Regions from separate parts of the Massilia sp. 2TAF26 genome, predicted to be linked through region 2. Evidence: predicted binding sites of a transcription regulator. Region 2 holds the regulator's gene; each other region holds the start of a gene.
What was found. Region 2 encodes sigma-54, which starts transcription at its own class of promoters, with help from an activator protein. Its sites were predicted from a motif close to TGGCANGNAANCTGCTTT; they were not measured.

Region 1 (5,015 bases), on a different contig from region 2:
GTGTCGCCGCCGTCCAGCAGCCAGGCGTCGGCGGCGGTCGGGCCGCCGGCCAGCCGGGCGCCGCTGGCGCGCACGATGCGGCGCAGCTCGCGTTCCGGGGTGTCGGGGCGGAACACGACCACGATGCCGGCCCGGACCGGCGCCGCGGCGCCGAGCCCGCGGTAGGCCGTGCCCGCGTCCTGGCCCTGATCCGGGCGCACCAGCAGGGCCGCCAGCACGGCGATCAGGCAGCATTGCAGGGCCACCGCGCCGCGCAGCCAGCTGCGGTCGTTGGCGGCGATGCGCGCACCCCAGCGCGCCAGGGTGCCGGGCATGGACGCGGTCTGCGGCTGGTCGAGGCGTTGCTGCATGCGCGCCCAGGCGCGGTCGGGGTCGCAGCCGGGTGCCGGCCCCGAGCCGGGGCCCGGCCCGGCGGCCCGCACGGCCTGCAGCAGCGCGAGCTCGTCGCGGCAGCAGGCGCAGCTGCGCAGGTGGGTGCGCAGCCGCTCTTCCTCGCCGGCGTCCAGCGTGGCGTTGGCGAGCCAGGGCAGGGCTTCCTGCGCCGCCCTATGCTCTGCCGAAAAGGTCTCGTCGAGGCTCATGTCCTGCCCTCCAGTTGCCGCCCCAGCTGCAGGGCAAGGCGGCGGCGCGCATGGAACAGCCGGGTCTTGATGGTGTTGACGGGGCATTCCATGATGTCTGCGATCTCCGCGTAACTCATGTCGTGATAGAAGGTCAGCTGGAAGGCGGCGCGCTGCTCCAGCGGCAGGGCGGCGAGCGCGACGTCCAGCGCATGGCCGAGGCGCAGCTGCTCGAAGCGCCATTCGGGCTGCTCTTCTTCGGCGCCTTCCCAGGTGTCCGGGAAGGCCTCCAGCGGCTCGTCGAGTCCGTGCAGCGCCTTGCAGGCCTTGCGGTAGGCGATCGCGAACACCCAGGTCGAGAGCTTGCAGCTGCCGTCGAAGGTCGCCGCCCGCTGCCACACGACCAGCATGGTGTCGTCGACGATCTCCTCGATCGTGGCGGCGTTGCGCGTCATGCGGTGCAGGAAGCGCGTCAGCCGCGGAAAGTAGCTGCGGTACAGGATTTCGAAGGCATGCCGGTCCCCGGCCGCGATCCGGTCAACCAGGTCCGCCTCGCCATCGGACCGCTCATTCGCCTGCTGGTCCACGCATTCGGTCTCCACTGTTTCCGGTGAATACCCGGTTACCGCGCAAAGGTTCAATCGCATTGTTACACGGAAGGGCGCAGCCCGCGCCGGCCCGCACTTGCGTGCGCGGGCGAACGGATGACACAGCCGTTTGCCCGCATCATGCAGGCATGGACGACAAGGACGCAGACAAGCCATCGCCGGAAGCCGCCGCCTGGCTCTCGAAGCTGGGCCCGGGCCTGATCACCGGCGCGGCGGACGACGACCCGAGCGGCATCGCGACCTACTCCCAGGCCGGGGCCCAGTTCGGCTTCAACCTGCTGTGGACCCTGCTGCTCACCTATCCGCTGATGGTGGCGATCCAGGTGATCAGCGCCCACATCGGCCGGGTCACCGGCCGCGGCCTGGCCACCAACCTGCAGCGTTTCGCGCCGCGCCGGCTGGTCTGGCTGATCGTCGGCCTGCTGCTGGTCGCGAACGTCATCAACATCGCGGCCGACATCTCGGCGATGGGCGACGCGATGGCCCTGGTCGCTCCCGGCAAACCCCATTACTACGCGGTCGGATTCGGCGTGCTGTCGATCCTGCTGCAGGTCTTCATTCCCTACCAGCGCTACGTCAACCTGCTGAAATGGCTGACCCTGGTGCTGCTGGCCTATGTCGCCACCGTGTTCGTGGTGCGCGTGCCCTGGGGCGAGGTGCTGCATGCCACGCTGTTGCCGCGCCTGGAGTGGCACAAGGAATACCTGACCACCATCGTCGCCGTATTCGGCACCACCATCAGCCCCTACCTGTTCTTCTGGCAGGCTTCGCAGGAAGTCGAGGAGCTGCGCGCGGACGCCGATGCGCAGCCGCTGCGGCGTGCGCCGGAACAGGTGACGGCGCAGTTCCGCCGGATCCGCTTCGACACCCTGGTCGGCATGGCGGTGTCGAACCTGGTCGCCTTCTTCATCATGCTGACCACCGCCACCACCCTGCACGCGCACGGCACGCTCGACCTGCAGACTTCGGCCCAGGCCGCAACCGCATTGAAGCCGGTCGCCGGCGAACTGGCCTTCCTCCTGTTCGCGCTGGGTATCGTCGGCACCGGCCTGCTGGCGATTCCGGTGCTGGCCGGTTCGGCCGCCTATGCGATGGCCGGCACCTTCCACTGGAAGAGCAGCCTGGACTCCAAGTTCTCGGCGGCGCGCAAGTTCTACGCCATCATCATCGTCTCGACCCTGGCCGGGATCGGCATCAACTTCGCGCCGATCGACCCGATCAAGGCGCTCTACTGGAGCGCGGTGCTGAACGGCGTGATCGCGGTGCCGGTCATGGTGATCATGATGGCGGTGGCCTCGAGCACGAAGATCATGGGCGAGCTGAAGATCTCGGGCCGGCTGCGCGTGCTCGGCTGGATCTGTACCGGCGTGATGGCGGTCGCCGTGCTGGCGATGTTCGGGGCCGGGTTCATGCATTGACGGCTTCCCCCGCACGGGGGGAAAGGAATCTACTGGAAGGTGGTCTCGCGCTCCGGCGTGGCGCTGATGCGGTGGATCGACAGGTCGGCGCCGTCGAATTCCTGTTCCGGATCCAGGCGCAGGCCCACCGTCTTCTTCAGCAGGCCGTACACGATCCAGCTGCCGAGCCCGGAAATGACGATGCCGAGCACGGTGCCGACCAGCTGAGACCAGATGGAGACGCCGCCCAGCCCGCCCAGCGCGCGGCTGCCGAAGATGCCGGCCGCGATGCCGCCCCAGGCGCCGCACAGGCCGTGCAGCGGCCACACGCCCAGCACGTCGTCGATCTTCCAGCGGTTCTGCGCCAGCGTGAACAGCGAGACGAACATCGCGCCGGCGACCGCGCCGGTGACCAGAGCGCCGAGCGGATGCATCAGGTCCGAGCCGGCGCACACCGCCACCAGGCCGGCCAGCGGCCCGTTGTAGACGAAGCCTGGGTCGTTGCGGCCCATGACGAAGGCGGTCAGGGTGCCGCCCGTCAGCGCCATCAGGGAATTCACCGCCACCAGCCCGTTCATCTTGTCGAGGGTCTGGGCGCTCATCACGTTGAAGCCGAACCAGCCCACCGTCAGGATCCAGGCGCCTAGCGCCAGGAAGGGGATGTTCGAGGGCGGGTGGGCGGCGATGCGTCCGTCCTTCGCATAGCGGCCGCGGCGCGCGCCCAGCAGCAGCACCGCCGGCAGCGCGGCCCAGCCGCCCACCGCGTGCACCACCACCGAACCGGCGAAGTCGTGGAAGGGCGCGCCGAAGACGGTGTGCAGCCAGTCCTGGATGCCGAAGCGGTTGTTCCAGGCGATGCCCTCGAAGAGGGGATAGACCAGGCCGACCAGCACGGCGGTGGCGGCCATCTGCGGGTGGAACTTGGCGCGTTCGGCGATGCCGCCCGAGATGATGGCCGGGATCGCCGCGGCGAAGGTCAGCAGGAAGAAGAACTTGACGAGTTCATAGCCGTTCTTCGCCACCAGGGTATCGGTACTGCCGAAGAAGTGCATGCCGTAGGCGATGCCATAGCCGACGAAGAAGTAGGCGATGGTCGAGACGGCAAAGTCGATCAGGATCTTGACCAGGGCGTTGACCTGGTTCTTGCGGCGCACCGTTCCCAGTTCGAGAAAGGCAAAGCCGGCGTGCATCGCCAGGATCATGATCCCGCCGAGCAGGATGAAGAGCGCGTCGGCCCCGGTTTTGTAGGCATCCATGCAAGTCTTTCCAAAAAAGTGCGTGAAAACAGCGTTAGCACTTCTTGGTAGCAATAAGCGTTCCAATTTGGTGAAGGAAGGCCCTGAGAATGCACCGGCCGCGGGCGGAAGTCTCGTAGCGCCCCGTTCGCGTGCGTCTGCACTGCCGAGGTGCAGGCGTGCGCCAAAAAGGAACGTCTCAGCCCTTGACCAGGGCCTGGGCCGCCGCCGTCACCAGGTCGCGCAGCCACTTGTGCTCGGGCGACTGGTGCACCCGCTGGTGCCAGAGTTGATAGAAGCGCATCGGCGGGAACTTGATCGGCACCGTGAAGTTCTTCAGCGGCAGCGTCTTTTCGTAGAAGCGGATGAACTGGCGGCCGGTTGTCAGCACCAGGTCGGTCTGCGTCAGCATGTAGGGAATCAGGCCGAAGTAGGGCGACTCGACCGCCACCTTGCGCTGCATGCCCTGGCGTTCCAGGAAGGCGTCGATGACGCCGTGATAACCGGGCAGCATCGGCGAGGGCGCCACGTGCGGCAGGCTCAGGTAGTCCTCGAGCGTCATCGCATCGCCGGCCGTGCGGCGCGCGTAGGCACTTTCTGCGCGCATGGTGCAGATGATCGGGTCTTCGAACAGCTTCGAGATGTGCAGGTGGGCCGGCGGCTCGTCCCAGTTGGCGATCACGAGGTCGATCTCGCCGTCCGACAGCATGCGCAGGTAGTCGGTGCCCGGCCCCAGGTGGTGGATGGCGACCTTGCTGTTGGGCGCGCCGCGGCGGATCGAGGCCACCACGCTCGGCAGGAATTGGGTGTCCAGGTAATCCGGGGCGGCGATGTGGAAGGTGCGCGCCGCCTGCTCGGGCACGAAGGGCGACTTCCTGATGAACAGGCTCTCGGTTTCGTCGAGGATGCGCTTGGCCGGTGCGAGCAGGCTCTCGCCATGCTGGGTCGGCACCATGCCGCGCGCGCCGCGCACCAGCAGCGGATCGCCGGTCAGTTCGCGGAGCTTGCGCAGCGAGGCCGAGATAGACGGCTGGGGCTGGTTCAGCTTGAGGGCCACGCGCGACACGTTCTTTTCCACCAGCAGCAGGTAGAGGATGCGGATCAGGTGCAGGTCGAGGTGCTGGGGCAGGCTGCTCATCGGAAGGTCATATGCGTGTGCTTATGTCGAATATACGGTATTTTTCATGTTGAATAAATGGAAACCGGCGTATCGTC
Region 2 (5,015 bases):
AGAAACCGGACATCTCGATGACCTTGCCGAACACGGCGCCCAGCATGAAGACCGGGAAATAGAGCTTGACGAAGCCGACCATCTTTTCCATGAAGATGCCGGAAAAGACCGGCGCCACGGCGGACGGGTCGGTGAACAGGACCGCGCCGAGGGCGGCGATCGGTGCGAACAGGATGACGCTATAGCCGCGGTAGGCGGCCACCATCAGGAAGGCCAGCGCGGCCAGGACGATCAGAAACGACAAATTGGACTCCTCTATTGTTGTGCTTGGCTATGCCATTATTTCATTGCCTGATGAAATCATCGCATAAATTCGTGCTTATGCTGCAACGCATTATCGGTCGGCGAAAAAAAACCCGGCGGATGCCGGGGCGGCGGAGCGGGCGCCGCTTATGGCAGGTGGCGCAACGGATGCGCATGCGCCGGCCACACCGGCTCGAAGAAGCGCGCCACCATCTCCGGCGTGACGGCATCCAGCGCGGGCGGGTTCCACTTCGGCGCATTGTCCTTGTCGATCACCAGCGCGCGCACGCCTTCCAGCACTTCGCCGTGTTCGAAGTTGCGGCGCACCAGCGAGCGCTCCATGCGCAGGCAGGCGGCCACGTCCATCGTGGCGCCGCGCACCAGCATCTCGCGCGTCACGCACATCATCAGCGGCGAGCGCTGGCGCATCGCGGCCAGGGCCTTCTGCGCGAATGGGGTGTCATCGCCCTCCAGCGAGACCATCACGGCCTGTACCGAGTCGGCGCCAAAGTGCCTGTCGACCAGCGCGCGTTGCGCTTCGAGTTCGCTGGCGCCGGCCTGCTGCGCGAACGGCGCGGCGAAGGCGCGGATCGCATCGGCCAGCTGCTTGCCCGGCGTCGCAGCGATCAGCGCATGCAGTGCCGGCAGTTCGGCGCCCGGCACGAACACGTCGGCCTGGCCGACGTAGAGCGCATCGGCGGCGCCGATGGTCAGCCCCGTCAGTCCCAGATGCATGCCGAGCGCGCCCGGCGCATGCGACAGGAAGTGGCTGCCGCCGACGTCCGGGAACAGGCCGATGTTCACCTCGGGCATGGCCATCTTCGTGCGTTCGGTCACGATGCGCAGGCCGGTCTCGGGCCCGCCCTGGGCGATACCCATGCCGCCGCCCATGACCACGCCGTCCATCAACGAGATATAGGGTTTCGGATAGAAGTGGATCAGGTGGTTCAGCGCGTATTCTTCGGTAAAGAAGTCTTCCAGCAGCGCACTGCCTCCAGTGGGCGTGGCGCGCCCGGCCTGGTGGAAGAAGCGGATGTCGCCGCCTGCGCACAGGGCTTTCTCGCTGCTGCTCTTGATAACGACGGCGTCGACGTTCGAATCGTCGCGCCAGGCCAGCAGGGTCTCCGTCAGTGCGCGCACCATCTCCAGCGACAGCGAGTTCAGGGCCTTGGGACGGTCGAGGGTAATGATGCCGGTGCCGCTGGCAACGCGGGTCTGCACGTATTCGCTCATGTTCTTTTATTTATTGAAATGGAAAACGGCATTGTAGCGCGGCCCGGAAAACGAAAAGGGCGCCAGATGCGCCCTTCCTTGCTTGTGCTGCGCCAGCGGAAGGATCACGCTGTAGCGGCAGCTTCTCCTCCATCGTTGGGTATGCGCTTGAGCGGTGTACTACTGTGATCCTGCAGCATCTGCTTGTACTTCTGCACCTGCCGGTCGAGCCGGTCCATCAGCATGTCGATCGCGGCGTACAAGTCGTGCGCGGCGCTGGCGACGTGAACGATCTTGCCGGCGAGGCGCAAGTTGATCTCGGCCTTCTGGCGCTTTTCTTTCTCGGTGAGATTGTCAATGCAGAGGATGACGTGGGAGTCGATCACTTGATCGAAATGGCGGGTGATGCGTTCGAGCTTGTTCTGTACGTATTCACGGATTGCCGGGGTTACATCGAGATGATGTCCGCTGATAGTGAGATTCATACACACTCCTTTGATGATGCGCTGCCTGTCGTACGCGCATACCACGCACCAGGGCAGCGTTGTTGCAAGAAGCTTGCTGCAAGAGCTTGCTGAAAGAGCTTGCTACAGAGATTTACGGAGGCTGACGGGAGGGATCTTCAGCGCCTCGCGGTATTTCGCTACCGTGCGGCGTGCGATAACCATTCCCTGTTCCCCTAGCATCTCCGCGATCTTGCTGTCGGATAAAGGGTTTTTGGGGTCTTCTGCTCCTGTGAGTTGTACGATGAGAGCCCGGATCGCGGTCGAGGAGGCTTCTCCTCCTGCCTCGGTCGCGACGTGACTCCCGAAAAAGTACTTCAACTCGAACATGCCGTGCGGCGTCAGCATGTATTTCTGAGTTGTGACACGAGAAATTGTGCTCTCGTGTAGACCTAGTGTATCAGCTATCTCACGTAAAACAAGGGGCCGCATGGCAACGGCGCCATGGGAGAAAAAGTTCCGCTGGCGCTCCACGATTGCTTGAGCTACCCGAAGGATAGTATCGAAGCGCTGGCGCATGTTTTTGATGAGCCATTTTGCTTCCTGCAACTGCGCCGCCAGCTGGGATTCCGATTTTCCCTGCTTCATCAAGGTGGCATACAGGCTGTTCACGCGCAGGCGCGGCATCACCTCGGGATTCAGCTGCACGCTCCAGCCGTCCTTCGCGCGGCGCACGATCACGTCCGGCACCACGAAGTCGGAAACGTCGGAAGCGAAGGCCGCGCCCGGATGCGGATTGCAATGGCGGATCACGGCCTGGGCTTCGCGCAGGTCTTCGTCGTCGCAGTCGAGGGCTTTCTTGAGCTTGTTGAATTCGCGCTGCGCGAACCAGGTCAGGTAGCGTTCGACGATGGTCAGCGCCATGCGCCGCGTGACCAGCGGCACGCCCGGCATGCGGCGGATCTGCAGCGCCAGGCATTCGGCGGCGCTGCGCGCGCCCACGCCGGGCGGGTCCATGCTTTGCACCAGCGCCAGCGCGGTGCGCAACTCCTCGAATTCCACTTCGAGTTCGGCCGGGAGGCGCGCATGCAGCTCGTCCAGGGTTTCTTCGAGGTAGCCGTTGTCGTCGAGGGTGTCGACGACGATCTCGACCAGCGCGCAATCGCGCGGCGACATGCAGGTCAGGCGTACCTGCTCCATCAAGTGTTCGCGCAGCGAGACCGGGCTGGCTTCCAGCTGCGGGCGGCCGTCCTCTTCCTCGCCGCCGCTGCCGCTGCCGGAACGGCCAGAATCGCCCCAGTCCATGTCGTGCTCGGCGCCGCCGGCATCGCCGTTGTCGCTGTCGCCGCCTTCGGCTTCGGCGCCACCGCCGCCATTGCCCTCCTCGCCCTGGCTGGACGAGGGCGGCGAGTCGGGCGTGGTGGAGGTCGACGCGCCGTTGTTGATCGCGCCGTCGGCCAGCAGGCGCACCGAGTGGTCGAGCGGATCGTCGAGGCGTTCGAGCAGCGGGTTGTCGCTGAGGACCTGTTCAATCTCCTGGTGCAGCTCGAGAGTGGACAGCTGCAGCAGCCGGATCGACTGCTGGAGTTGCGGTGTCAGCGCAAGGTGCTGTGAGGTCTTGAGTTGCAGCGTCTGTTTCATGACTACATCCGGAAATGTTCACCCAGGTAGACGCGGCGAACCGATTCATTGGCGATGATGTCGTCCGGGCGTCCCGACGCCAGCACCGCGCCCTGGTTGATGATGTAGGCACGGTCGCAGATGCCGAGCGTCTCGCGCACGTTGTGGTCGGTTATCAGGACGCCGATGCCGCGCTCCTTCAGGAAGCGCACGATGCGCTGGATCTCGATCACCGCGATCGGATCGACGCCGGCAAACGGCTCGTCCAGCAGCACGAAGCGCGGGTTGGTGGCGAGGGCGCGCGCAATCTCCACGCGGCGCCGTTCGCCGCCCGACAGCGACAGCGCCGGGTTCTCGCGCAGCTTCTCGATCTGCAGCTCGGCCAGCAGCTCGTTGAGGCGCTCCTCGATGCGGTTCTTGCCCAGCGGCTTGCCGTCCTCGCGCTGCAGTTCCAGCACGGCGCGGATGTTCTCCTCCACCGTCAGCTTGCGGAACACCGAGGCTTCCTGCGGCAGGTAGGACAGGCCCAGCATGGCGCGCCGGTGGATCGGCAGGCTGGTGATGTCGGTGCCGTTGATGACGATGGCGCCGGCGTCGGCCGGCACCAGGCCCACGATCATGTAGAACGAGGTCGTCTTGCCGGCGCCGTTCGGGCCGAGCAGGCCCACCACCTCGCCGCAGGCGACCTGCAGCGAAACGTCGCGCACCACCAGGCGCTTGCCGTAGCTTTTCTGCAGCCCCTTGGCCACCAGGGTGCTGCCGCCGCTCGCGATGGCGGCGGCGTCTGCGTGTACATCCATCATTGCTTTCCTGCTTCCGGTTGCCCGGCCGACGCAGTGCGGCGCGGATAAAAAGTAAAACTGGCGCGGGCCTTGCCGGGCCTGTCGACGCCGCTCGGGTCGTTCAGGTTCAGCAGGACTTCCTTGCGCGCATCGTAGGCGATGAATTCGCCGCCCATTTCACGCATCACGTTGCTGCCTTCCAGCTGCCTGATGGCGGCGTTCGAACTGAACTTGACGACCTCGGTGCGCTCGTCGTACTCGATGCGCTCGGCCTGGCCTTCGTCCCACTGCTCGGGGCCGCTGTCGCGCTTCTGGCGGAACGACGCCGGCTTGCCGGGCGCCGCGACCAGGACGATGGTCTTGTAACCGTCCGGCGCTTCCTTGATCTCGGCACGCTCGGCCTTCAGCAGCATGGTGCCGCGGGTGGCGGTCACGCCGCCGGTCAGGACCACGGTTTGCGTGACCTGGTCCAGGGTCCCGTTGCCCCCGACCACCTTCAGCGGCTTGAGCGCATCCGCCCGCTCCGCCTGCGCCAGCGGCGCCAGCAACAGCGCGGCAGCGGCAAGGACGGCCTTCATTTACTGCTTCCCTGCCGGCGCCGCCGGCGTGGTCGCGGGAGCCGCCGCCGGCGCGGTACGGCGCGGCGCGATGATGATGGTGCCGCGTCCGCCGCCCGGCTTGCTTTCGCCGCTGGTGTCGTTGAACACGTTGGCCT
Region 3 (5,015 bases), on a different contig from region 2:
CTGCTGAAGGGCGCGGCCTACGCGATGGCCGGCCTGGCGGCGGGGCGCGGCCGGATATTTTCCGACATCGACATCCTGGTGCCGAAGGCGCAGCTGGGCGAGGTCGAAGGGGCCCTGATGATGAGCGGCTGGGCCAGCCTTCACCAGGATGCCTACGACCAGCGCTACTACCGCGAATGGATGCACGAACTGCCGCCGATGGAGCACGTGCGCCGCGGCAACGTCATCGACGTCCACCATGCCATCCTGCCCGAGACCGCCGACCGCCGTCCCGATCCCGCCAGGCTGCGCGCGGCCGCGGTGCCGCTTGCCGATACCGAGCCCGGCATGCCGCCGCTGTACGTGCTGGCGCCGCGCGACATGGTGCTGCACAGCGCCGTGCACCTGTTCTACGAGGGCGAGTTCGAGCATGGCTTGCGCAACCTGTTCGACATCCACCGCCTGCTGCTGCAGTTCGGCGCCCGGGACGGCTTCTGGAACGGCCTGCCGGCGCGCGCCCGCGAGCTGGAACTGGGGCGGCCGCTATTCTACGCCTTGCGTTATTGCCGGCGCCTGCTGGGTACGCCGGTGCCGGACGCCGTGCTGCGCGCGATGGAAAGCGAGGCGCCCGGCCGTCCGCTGCTGGCGCTGATGGACCGCCTGTTCCTGCGCGCCCTGGTCCCCTTCCACCCGAGCTGCGCGGATGCCTTCACGCCGCTCGCCCACGGCATGCTGTATATCCGCGGCAATTGGCTGCGTATGCCTTTCTTCCTGCTGCTGCGCCATCTTTTTCACAAGGCCTTCCTTTCTCCTGACGCGACGCCGGCGCACTGATATTATTAAAAGATTACCGATATGTAATCACTCCTATTGCGAGGAAGACATGGGCAGTGCGGAAAACAGGTGGGTGAGACTCCAGGACCTGCAGAATTTCCTGGCCGAAGGCAGTCTGGACGAAAGCCTGCAGAACCAGGCCGCACTGACGGCGGAGCTGCTCGGTGCCGGCAGCTGTTCCATCATGCTGCTCAACAGCGGCGCCCCGGGCCAGCTGCGCATGACGGTCCACGCCCGCTTCGGCAAGCTGCCGGACGCCGCGCTGACGGCCTCGGTGGGGCAGGGCGAAGGGATCTGCGGCCGGGTGCTGGCCAGCGGCGAGGCGCTGCTGATCGAAGACATCGCGCAATCCGAGGTGGCGGCGCTGGCCCAGGGCCGCGACGGCATCGGCGGCAGCCTGATGTCCGCCCCGCTGAGGGTCGACGGCAAGATCGTCGGCGTGATCAATGTGGCGGGCGCCAGGGAGGGCCAGGCATTCACCCAGGGCGATCTACAATTGCTGAATATAATCGCACTATTCATCGGCAAATCGATTCAGGTGCAGCAGCTGCAACGTTTGCTCGACTCGCGTTTTTCCCAACTGGCATTGCTGCAGGAAGCGCGCGACCAGGTCCAGGACAAGGTGCGCCTGGCCTACCGCAATCCCGAAGACGCCGCCAAGATTCTCGCGCGCTCCTTTTTTAAGGAAATGACCAAGGCCGGCTTCGAATCCGGCCAGATCGTCAGCGCGGCAACCGAACTGATCGAGCAGTTGAATTTGAAGCTCAAGCACTCACCTCCGTCCTCTCCACCGACTTCCAACTGATTCATGCAAGACACCACGACCCAACTGGCGCCGGCCCTGGACGCCTGGCAGGCACTGCTCGGCCCGGAAAACGTGTTGCACGGCGAAGCCGCCCTGCAGGCCTGGGGCGCCGATACCACGGGCGCGACGCGCCGCCTGCCGGCCGCGCTGCGCATTCTCGACAGCAAGCACTTGCCGGAGGTAATGCGCATCGCCCAGCGCTACCGGATTCCCGTGCATCCGATCAGTACCGGCCACAACTGGGGCTACGGCAGCGCGCTCGCGGCGCGCGACGGCTGCGTGATCATCGACCTGTCCCGGCTGCGCGCGATCCTGCATTTCGACGAGGACATGGGCGTGGTCACGCTCGAGCCCGGCGTCACGCAAGGCATGCTGGCCGAGTTCCTGGAAAAGCAGGACTACCCCTTCATGGTGCCGACCACCGGCGCCGGTCCCCACTGCAGCCTGCTCGGCAATGCGCTGGAGCGCGGCTACGGCGTCACGCCGATCACCGATCATTTCGCGGCGGTGACGGACCTCGAGGCGGTGCTGGCGGACGGCAGCCTGTACCGCTCGGCGATGCGCGAAGCCGGCGGCGACGACATCGCGCGCCTGTTCAAGTGGGGCATCGGCCCCTATGCCAGCGGCCTGTTCACCCAGAGCGGCCTGGGCATCGTCACGCGGATGAGCATCATGCTGGCGCGCCGTCCGGAAAAAGTGAAAGTGTGCCTGTTCAGCCTGAAGGATGACAGCCTGCTCGAGCCGGCCGTCGAACGGATCCGCGCCATCCTCGGCCGCCTGCCCGGCACGGTCGGCGGACTGAACCTGATGAACCGGCACCGCGTGCTGGCGATGTCGGCGCCGTATCCGGCCGACCGCGTCGGTCCCGACGGCCTGATCCCGCAGGAGGTGATCGAGGCGCTGGGCAGCCAGTACCAGATCCTGCCCTGGACCGGCTTCGGCACCCTGTACGGCACCGCGCGCATGGTGAAGGCGGCGCAGAAGGAGATCCGCGCCGCCCTCAAGGGCGTGGCCAGCCGCCTGCTGTTCCTGAGCCAGGACAATGCGAACACGCTGCTGGCGCTGTCGCGCTGGATTCCCGGGCCGGCCGGGCAGCGCCTGTCGAGCACCGCCTCGACCCTGGCCAGTTCGATGGAACTGGTGCTGGGGCGTCCGAATGAGACGGCCCTGCCGCTGGCCTACTGGCGCAATCCACGTCCGCACGGGGAGGGGCCGCGCGATCCGGCGCGCGACGGTTGCGGCCTGATCTGGTACGCGCCGCTGGTGCCGATGCGCGGCGCCGGCGCACGCGCCTATGTCCAGATGGTGAGGGAGATCACCCGGCGCCACGGCATCGAGCCGCTGCTGACGTTTACTTCGCTCAGCGACAAACTGTTCGACAGTACCGTGCCGCTCCTGTTCGACCGCAATTCGCCGGCGGCGGTGGCGGCGGCCCAGGCCTGCTACCGGGAGCTGATCGCCGCCGGCCGCGAGCGCGGCTGGTTCCCGTATCGCCTTGCGGTCGATGCCATGCCGGATCTGCAGCACCTGCTGGACGACTCGGCGCGCCTGCATGCGCGCCTGCGCCGCGAACTCGATCCGCATGACCTGCTGGCGCCCGGACGCTATCACAATTGATAGTAGGCGTAGTTGTGTTAAGCAGTTAACTGTCGACTTCTTTTACAAGTTTTGTCAACTTTCCTTTAAGAATCTGTTGAAATGTTAATTTCCTAATAATAATTCTCTTCAAGATCAGTTAGTTATAAGGCATTTATTCAAGCTGGCACGCAGGTTGCTTATATACCTTTGCTGTCGTTAATGATTAATTGATTCCATTATTGGAGAGAACATGAAGAAGTTACTCGCTTTCGCTGTCGGCGCCGCTGTGAGCATCGGTGCGTATGCTGCACCGGCTCCCACCAATCTGCCGGCAGGCCCGATCTACCTGAAGTTCTCGGGTCAAGAACAGATCGCCATCAACGGCGCACACACCTTCGGTAACAACGAAATCAACTGGGGCGTTATCCTGGTGTCGACGGCCGAAAAAGGCGACGTCAACACGCCGCACGATGCGATCGATCCGAACGGTGAAATCTTCTTCGTCAATGGCCAGCAAGGCCAGATCACCGGTATGTTCTACGGCGTCCAGCAAGGTTCGCCGTCGGCAACCAACCCGTTCCCGGCTACCGGCGGCTATCTCGACCTGTACTGGCGCAATACCGACACGATGAGCAAATCGTCGGTGTCGAACACGTCCATCAGCCCGAGCATCCGCTGCGGTGAAAGCTGCGCTACCGGCTTTACCGAAGGCACCTTCCTGGCCCGTATCATGTTCGATACCGGCATGGATACCGGCAACCCGACCAATACCATCGTCGGCGACCAGGTGCCAAGCAGCAATGGCTTCACCGGCAATGCCGATTCCTACGGTTCGGTCGTGACCGATGCCATGATTGACGGCAAAACCGGCCTGTGGGCCAACCAGCTGAACTCGAACTGGTTCTCCAGCTACCTGGGCCTGCGCGACCTGCGCTTCAAGAACAGCTACAACTACAACCCGCTGTGGAATGGCGGCGAGAACATCTTGGGTGCCCGTATCGACGATCCGGGCCAGGCATTCGCCCTGCCGGAGCCGGGTGCCCTGTCGCTGATGGGCCTGGCCATGGTCGGCATGGGCGCCGCCCTGCGCCGCCGCGAGAAGAAATCCGCCAAGTAATTCCTGGCGCGCCACTTGAAAAGGCCTCTTCGGAGGCCTTTTTTCTTGTGCTGATTGACAACATCAGCGCCTTTCATGTCTACTTGCCAAATGTATATGCGAACCCGCCTTCTCCTGCAGGTCCCGGCAGTCATGCTGATCCTGGCGTTCGTGCCGACCAATCCCGGCAAGCTGGCCGCGTTGCTGGTCCTCTGGGCTCTGACCTTCGGCCGGCTCGGCAAGGTCGAGGCGATCTTCTACGTCTGCGTCTGCGCCTTCTTCACGGCGATGAATGCCGCTTCCCTGAAGCAGGGCATCTTCATGTTCGCCCACCCGGACATCCTGCTGCAGCCGGTCTGGGAACTGTTCATGTGGGGCTTCTATCTATTGCACACGCGGCGCCTGCTGAACGGCCCGGCGCCGGCCGGCAGGCGGGCGACCGTATGGGCGCTCGCGCTGGCCTATTCGGCCGCCTTCGCCACCATCCACGACAGCAATACGCTGCTGCTGGTGACGGGCGTCCTGCTGCTGGTGGGGCTGGCGCTGTTCCACGAGCCGCTGGACCTGGCCTATACCGGCTATATGGTGCTGCTGGGGGCGCTGATCGAATACACGGGCGTGCACAGCGGCCAGTGGGGCTATCCGGGCAATCCGCCGGGCGGCGTGCCGCTGTGGTTCATCACGATGTGGGGCGGCATCGGCCTGTTCATGCGGCGCCTGATC
Region 4 (5,015 bases), on a different contig from region 2:
GGCCGTCGATGTCGATGTGGTACAGGTCGGCCGTCACCGAGACCGATTTGCTCGGGGTCCAGGTCAGGCCCAGGGTGTAGCTCTTCGATTTCTCTTCCTTCAGCTGCGGGATGCCGGCCGCGTTGGCGACCTTGCCGCCGTTCGGCGCCAGCACCACGTCCATCGGCACGCCGCTGATGAAGTCGGTGAAGGTCGACGAGAAGTAGACCTGCTGCAGCGACGGCGCGCGGAAGCCGGTGCTGGCCGAGGCGCGCAGCAGGACATCGTCGGTGGCCTTGAAGGAGCCGGCCAGCTTGCCGGTGGTGGTCGAGCCGAAGTCCGAATAGCGCTCGTGGCGGACGGCGGCCTGCAGCTTGGTGCGGGCGTTCAGGTCGGCCTCGAAGTCGAGGTAGGCGGCGCTGCTGTGGCGGTCGCGGTTGGTGGCGTCGCCGGGCTGGAAGCCCGGGAAGCCCTGGCTGCCGGCATTGCCGCCCACGCCCACGCCGTCGGCGTCGACGTAAGAGCCCGGCTCGCCGGCGAAGATCTGGTAGTTCTCGGCGCGGTATTCGAAGCCGAAGGCAGCGTTCAGGCCACCCAGGACTTCAGGATAGAAGCGGCTGAAGTCGGCGTTGGTGGTCAGCTGGCGGAAGGAGAAGCCGCCGGCGTCGAACTGCGAGGGGCTGATGCCCTTGCCGCCCTTGCTGAGGTCGAGATTCGCGATCGAGGCGTTCAGCGTGTGCGCGATGTTGTAGCGCATGCGGTTGTAGCCATAGGTCTGCGAGAAGTCGCCGGCCCATTCTCCGATGCGGGTGCGGTAGCCGAGGATGCCGTAGCGGTCGTCGATGTCGCCGTTGATGTAGGGGACGAAGCCGTTCGGGTACATGGCGGCCGAGTTACGCGAGGGGATGTCGTCGGAACCGATGCCGCCGCGCGCCCAAGCGGCCGAGGAGGCGTCGCGGGTCTGGGCGCCGGCCGTCAGGTAGAGCTTGCCCGGTCCCATCGGGAATTCGCCGTTCACGTAGACGGTCTGGTTCTTGACCTTGGTGTCGCCGATGGTGCGCGGGTTGTCCGGTTCGGCGCGGTTGGAGCGGCCGCGGTCATAGTATTCGCCGGTGATGCCGAGCACGCCATCGGCGACCGCGATGCCGCAGTAGGCCGAGGCCAGCCAGTTCTTGCCGTCGTGCTTCGAGTACTCGCCGAAGCCGGCGATCGATTCGCAGCCCAGGTTCTTCTTGAGTTCGACGTTGATCACGCCGGCGATGGCGTCGGATCCGTACTGCGCGGCGGCGCCGTCGCGCAGCACCTGCACGTCCTTGATCGCCAGCAGCGGCAGCGCGTTCATGTCGGTGCCGGTATTGCCGCGGTTGCGCGCGCCGAACAGGTTGACCAGGGCGGTGGTGTGGCGGCGCTTGCCGTTCACCAGCACCAGGGTCTGGTCCGAGCCGAGGCCGCGCAGGGCCGCCGAGTCGACCAGGTCGGCGCCGTCAGCACCGGTCTGGCGGGTCGAGTTGAACGAGGGCGAGATGTTCGCCAGGGTCTGGGCCAGGTCGAACTGGCCGCCTTGCTCGGCACTCTTGGTCAGCGGGATGTAGTCGACCGGGACCGTGGTATCGGTGGCCGAGGTGTTGCCGACGCGGCGCGAGCCGACGATGTTCACGCTCTGGATATTGGTGGCGTCGGCAGCGGCCGGCGCCGTGCTCTGGGCCAGTGCGGCGGACGGCATGGCGGCGAGGGCGGCGCTGCCGTAAAAGGCGAGCAGAAGGGATTGACGAATCGCGTTGGGTTTCAAGTGCTGGCTCCTTGGAAAATATTGCATTTCCATGAATTTACCAGCTGGCAACCTGAGGCAATAAGTTAAACGTCTCATAACTACAACAGTGATGCTTATAAGTTGAACTCATATTGTAGGGCAGTCTCATATTGACGCTATTTTGGTACATTGGTAACATGATTGACCATTTTTGGAGGCAGCCATGACCGATCAGGAATTCATCGCCGCGTTCGTCGCCGGGCGTCTCGCGCCGGCGGGATTCGACCACCGCGCCCACCTGCGCGCCGCCTTCCTGCTGCTGCGTTCACGTCCCTTCCTCGAAGCCTGTATCGCGATGCGCGACGGCCTGCAGGCGCTGGCCGGCAAGCTGGGCAAGCCGGACCTCTACCACGAGACCGTGACGGTGGCCTTCATGGCCTTGGTGGCGGAACGGTCGTCCGGTGCGGGCGACTGGGAGGGCTTCATCGCCGCCCACCCGGAGCTGTGCCGGCGCGGGCTGTTGGACAGCTATTATTCGGCGGCGCTGCTGGCCTCCGGCGCCGCGCGCAAGACCTTCGCCATGCCGGACCTCGTCAACGCTGGAGGCAGGCATGGCTGAGAAAGTGACGGTGGAGCGGGTCCAGACCGGCCTGCGCATCGAGAAGCGGATGCTGAAGGTGTTGAAGGGGCTGGCCGAATACCACGACATGAGCCTCGGCGACCTGGTGGAGGGCATCGTCCTGCATGCCTTCGAGGGGAAGAGCGCGTTTGGCGAGGAGAGCCTGTCCCGCATCCAGGATTTGAAACGGATCTACGGGATGACGCTGGAGGCGAAGGATGCGCACCGTTTGCAGGAGGCGGATCCGGATTGAGTTGGGTTAAACGAGCGCACCTGCACCGAATTATCGACGCCGCAGGATTTTTACTGAAGACCAAACGAAGTGCGAATCGAGAGGCAGCTTCTGGCCCGGCTCGGGCTGATTTGGCTATGAATATCCGATTTTCATAACTGGAAGTCGTCGAATTATTTTACACTTATGGTTTTCATTTGCGCCGAATTGATATATCTTTTTGATTTAACTGGTTTTTTTTATTTGGCATGGATATTGCTGAGCACTTTTCGCAACATTCATTCACTTAGGAGATCAAATGAAAACCAGGGCAAACGGGGAATTTTTGAAAGCAAAGATCGCAAAGGCGATACTCGCCGCTTCGATGCTTGCCTGCGTAAGCGGTGCAGCGTCTGCGGCAGTTATGACCTTCGTCGGCATTCCGGGTAATCAGGTAACGCTGGCGAGTTACAATGAAGACGGCATAACGGCAGTATCGACTAACGGTGGCGTTTTCTGGGGCTACCCCAGCGCCGGGCAACTCCATCTGGATCCGGCCGGGTTCGGCGATTCCGACTATGACTTTACGTTCGGTGGCCAGGCTTTCAACCTCGTATCCGTCGATGTATCGTTTGCCAGCTCCAGCGCAATTGGCACCTGGACGGCCTATGATGCTGCGAACAATCTCGTCGCCAGCTATGCCATGTCTGGCACTACGCTTCATACCGACACCGGCTTCGCGGGTTTCGATGGCATTTATCGCGTACATCTGACGAATACCGGAAGTCATTTCAGCATTGATAATCTTACCGTCGCTGCTGCCGATACCAGTGAGGTTCCAGAGCCCTTTAGCCTGGCCTTGCTTGGCATTGGCGCACTGGGCATCGCAAGCAGCCGCCGTAAAAAATAGTCAGCGAATTGCAGGTTGCCCGGCAGGGTGAACGGACCCCGAAAAGTCGAGTGTCACTTTTTGGGGTTTTTCATATAAAACACACGCAGAAGTTCAAACCGGGTCTCAATGACCCTGCATTACCCCATTTGCGAATCCTCTGCCAAAATCATACAAAAAACTCGATGTGGGGAACAGGTAGACAAACGAATCGAACCGGGATTTATTTGCCTGTAACCGGTTCCTGTCTTGCCTTCAAATTTCTGAATTCGGCGAGCAAGGATATGGGATCGGAACCGAACCAGTGCTCGCCAGAGCAAACAAGAAGATTGCAAGTATCCTTTTCACAGGATCTCGTTTTTGATGGCCCAATCTCGTACAGACGCTCTTATTCCTGATGGAATTCTTCCGCTGTCGAGAACAAATCCCAGGCGGCGATGAACAGCGCCGCGATCACCGGTCCGATCACGAAACCGTTCAGGCCGAACAGGGCCATGCCGCCCACCGTGGACAGCAGCACCACGTAATCCGGCATCTTGGTGTCCTTGCCGACCAGGATGGGGCGCAGGAAATTGTCGACCAGGCCGATCACGAACACGCAGAAGAGGATCAGCACCACGCCCTGCCAGATCGCGCCGGTCACCAGGAAGTACACGGCCACCGGCGCCCACACGATGGCGGCGCCGACCGCCGGCAGCAGCGACAGGAAGGCCATCACCACGGCCCACAGCAATGGCGCCTGCACGTGCAGGATCCAGAAGATCAGGCCGCCCAGCGCGCCCTGCGCCATCGCGACCAGCACATTGCCCTTGACGGTGGCGCGGATCACGGTGGTGAAATGGGTGAACAGGCGCTGCTTGTACTTGCGGCTCAGCGGCACCGCGGTCCTGATGCGGCCCGCCAGTGAATGGCCGTCGCGCAGCAGGAAGAACAGCAGGTAGAGCATGATGGTCAGGCTGACCAGGAAGTCGAGGGTATTGCTGGCGAAGTTGAGCGTGTACTTGGCCGCGATCTGGCTGGCCTGGGCGGCGACGCTCGACAGCTTTTCCTGGATGGTGGCCAGGTTGGTGAGGTCGAAGCGTTCCAGCAGGCCGGTCAACCAGTCGGGCAGCACGCCGATGATCTGGCGGAAGTAGGTGCCGAAGTCGATGTGGCCGGTACTGATCATGTTGTACAGCCCGACCGCCTGCTGGACCAGCGAGGCGCTGATCAGGGCCACCGGGATGATCACCATCACCACGATCGAACCCAGCGTGAGCAGGGCGGCCAGGTTGGCTTTCTGGCCGGTGGCGCGCAACAGGCGGCGGTACAGGGGAATGAACAGGATCGCCAGTACCACGCCCCAGAACACCGCGCCCGAATAGGGCGTCAGGATCCAGACGAAGCCGATGGTGACGACGGCCAGGAGGGAAAGGAAGACTTTTTGCTGGAGGGTGTATTGGCTGGCAGGTGGGTTCATACTCTTATGATAACGCCATATGCCGTTCCAGGTAGTCTTCGAAGGCCTCGCGCGGCAGGGCTTTCGCATGGAACCAGCCCTGGATGTAGTCGCAGCCGAAGGCGGCCA

Region 1: the regulator sigma-54 is predicted to act here: its motif matches at 3,869-3,886, upstream of AB4Z32_RS14865 (ammonium transporter).
Region 3: the regulator sigma-54 is predicted to act here: its motif matches at 3,379-3,396, upstream of AB4Z32_RS16470 (PEP-CTERM sorting domain-containing protein).
Region 4: the regulator sigma-54 is predicted to act here: its motif matches at 2,825-2,842, upstream of AB4Z32_RS19240 (PEP-CTERM sorting domain-containing protein).

What each region holds. Positions count from the first base shown of each region.
Region 1 covers NZ_JBFRFV010000013.1:1-5,015, forward strand. Annotated here, with positions in the region: partial or broken gene AB4Z32_RS14850 (zf-HC2 domain-containing protein) at 1-581, opposite strand; gene AB4Z32_RS14855 (RNA polymerase sigma factor) at 578-1,147, opposite strand; gene AB4Z32_RS14860 (Nramp family divalent metal transporter) at 1,297-2,586, shown strand; gene AB4Z32_RS14865 (ammonium transporter) at 2,616-3,821, opposite strand; gene AB4Z32_RS14870 (LysR substrate-binding domain-containing protein) at 4,000-4,938, opposite strand.
Region 2 covers NZ_JBFRFV010000004.1:90,514-95,528, reverse strand. Annotated here, with positions in the region: gene AB4Z32_RS05610 (GntP family permease) at 1-244, opposite strand, end outside; gene AB4Z32_RS05605 (enoyl-CoA hydratase/isomerase family protein) at 391-1,476, opposite strand; gene hpf (ribosome hibernation-promoting factor, HPF/YfiA family) at 1,581-1,940, opposite strand; gene AB4Z32_RS05595 (RNA polymerase factor sigma-54) at 2,043-3,539, opposite strand; gene lptB (LPS export ABC transporter ATP-binding protein) at 3,542-4,318, opposite strand; gene lptA (lipopolysaccharide transport periplasmic protein LptA) at 4,318-4,878, opposite strand; gene lptA (lipopolysaccharide transport periplasmic protein LptA) at 4,879-5,015, opposite strand, start outside.
Region 3 covers NZ_JBFRFV010000015.1:64,085-69,099, forward strand. Annotated here, with positions in the region: gene AB4Z32_RS16455 (nucleotidyltransferase domain-containing protein) at 1-813, shown strand, start outside; gene AB4Z32_RS16460 (GAF domain-containing protein) at 887-1,618, shown strand; gene AB4Z32_RS16465 (FAD-binding oxidoreductase) at 1,622-3,235, shown strand; gene AB4Z32_RS16470 (PEP-CTERM sorting domain-containing protein) at 3,447-4,313, shown strand; gene AB4Z32_RS16475 (hypothetical protein) at 4,410-5,015, shown strand, end outside.
Region 4 covers NZ_JBFRFV010000020.1:23,064-28,078, forward strand. Annotated here, with positions in the region: gene AB4Z32_RS19225 (TonB-dependent receptor plug domain-containing protein) at 1-1,702, opposite strand, end outside; gene AB4Z32_RS19230 (hypothetical protein) at 1,953-2,348, shown strand; gene AB4Z32_RS19235 (hypothetical protein) at 2,341-2,601, shown strand; gene AB4Z32_RS19240 (PEP-CTERM sorting domain-containing protein) at 2,879-3,469, shown strand; gene AB4Z32_RS19245 (AI-2E family transporter) at 3,837-4,907, opposite strand; gene AB4Z32_RS19250 (EAL domain-containing protein) at 4,912-5,015, opposite strand, start outside.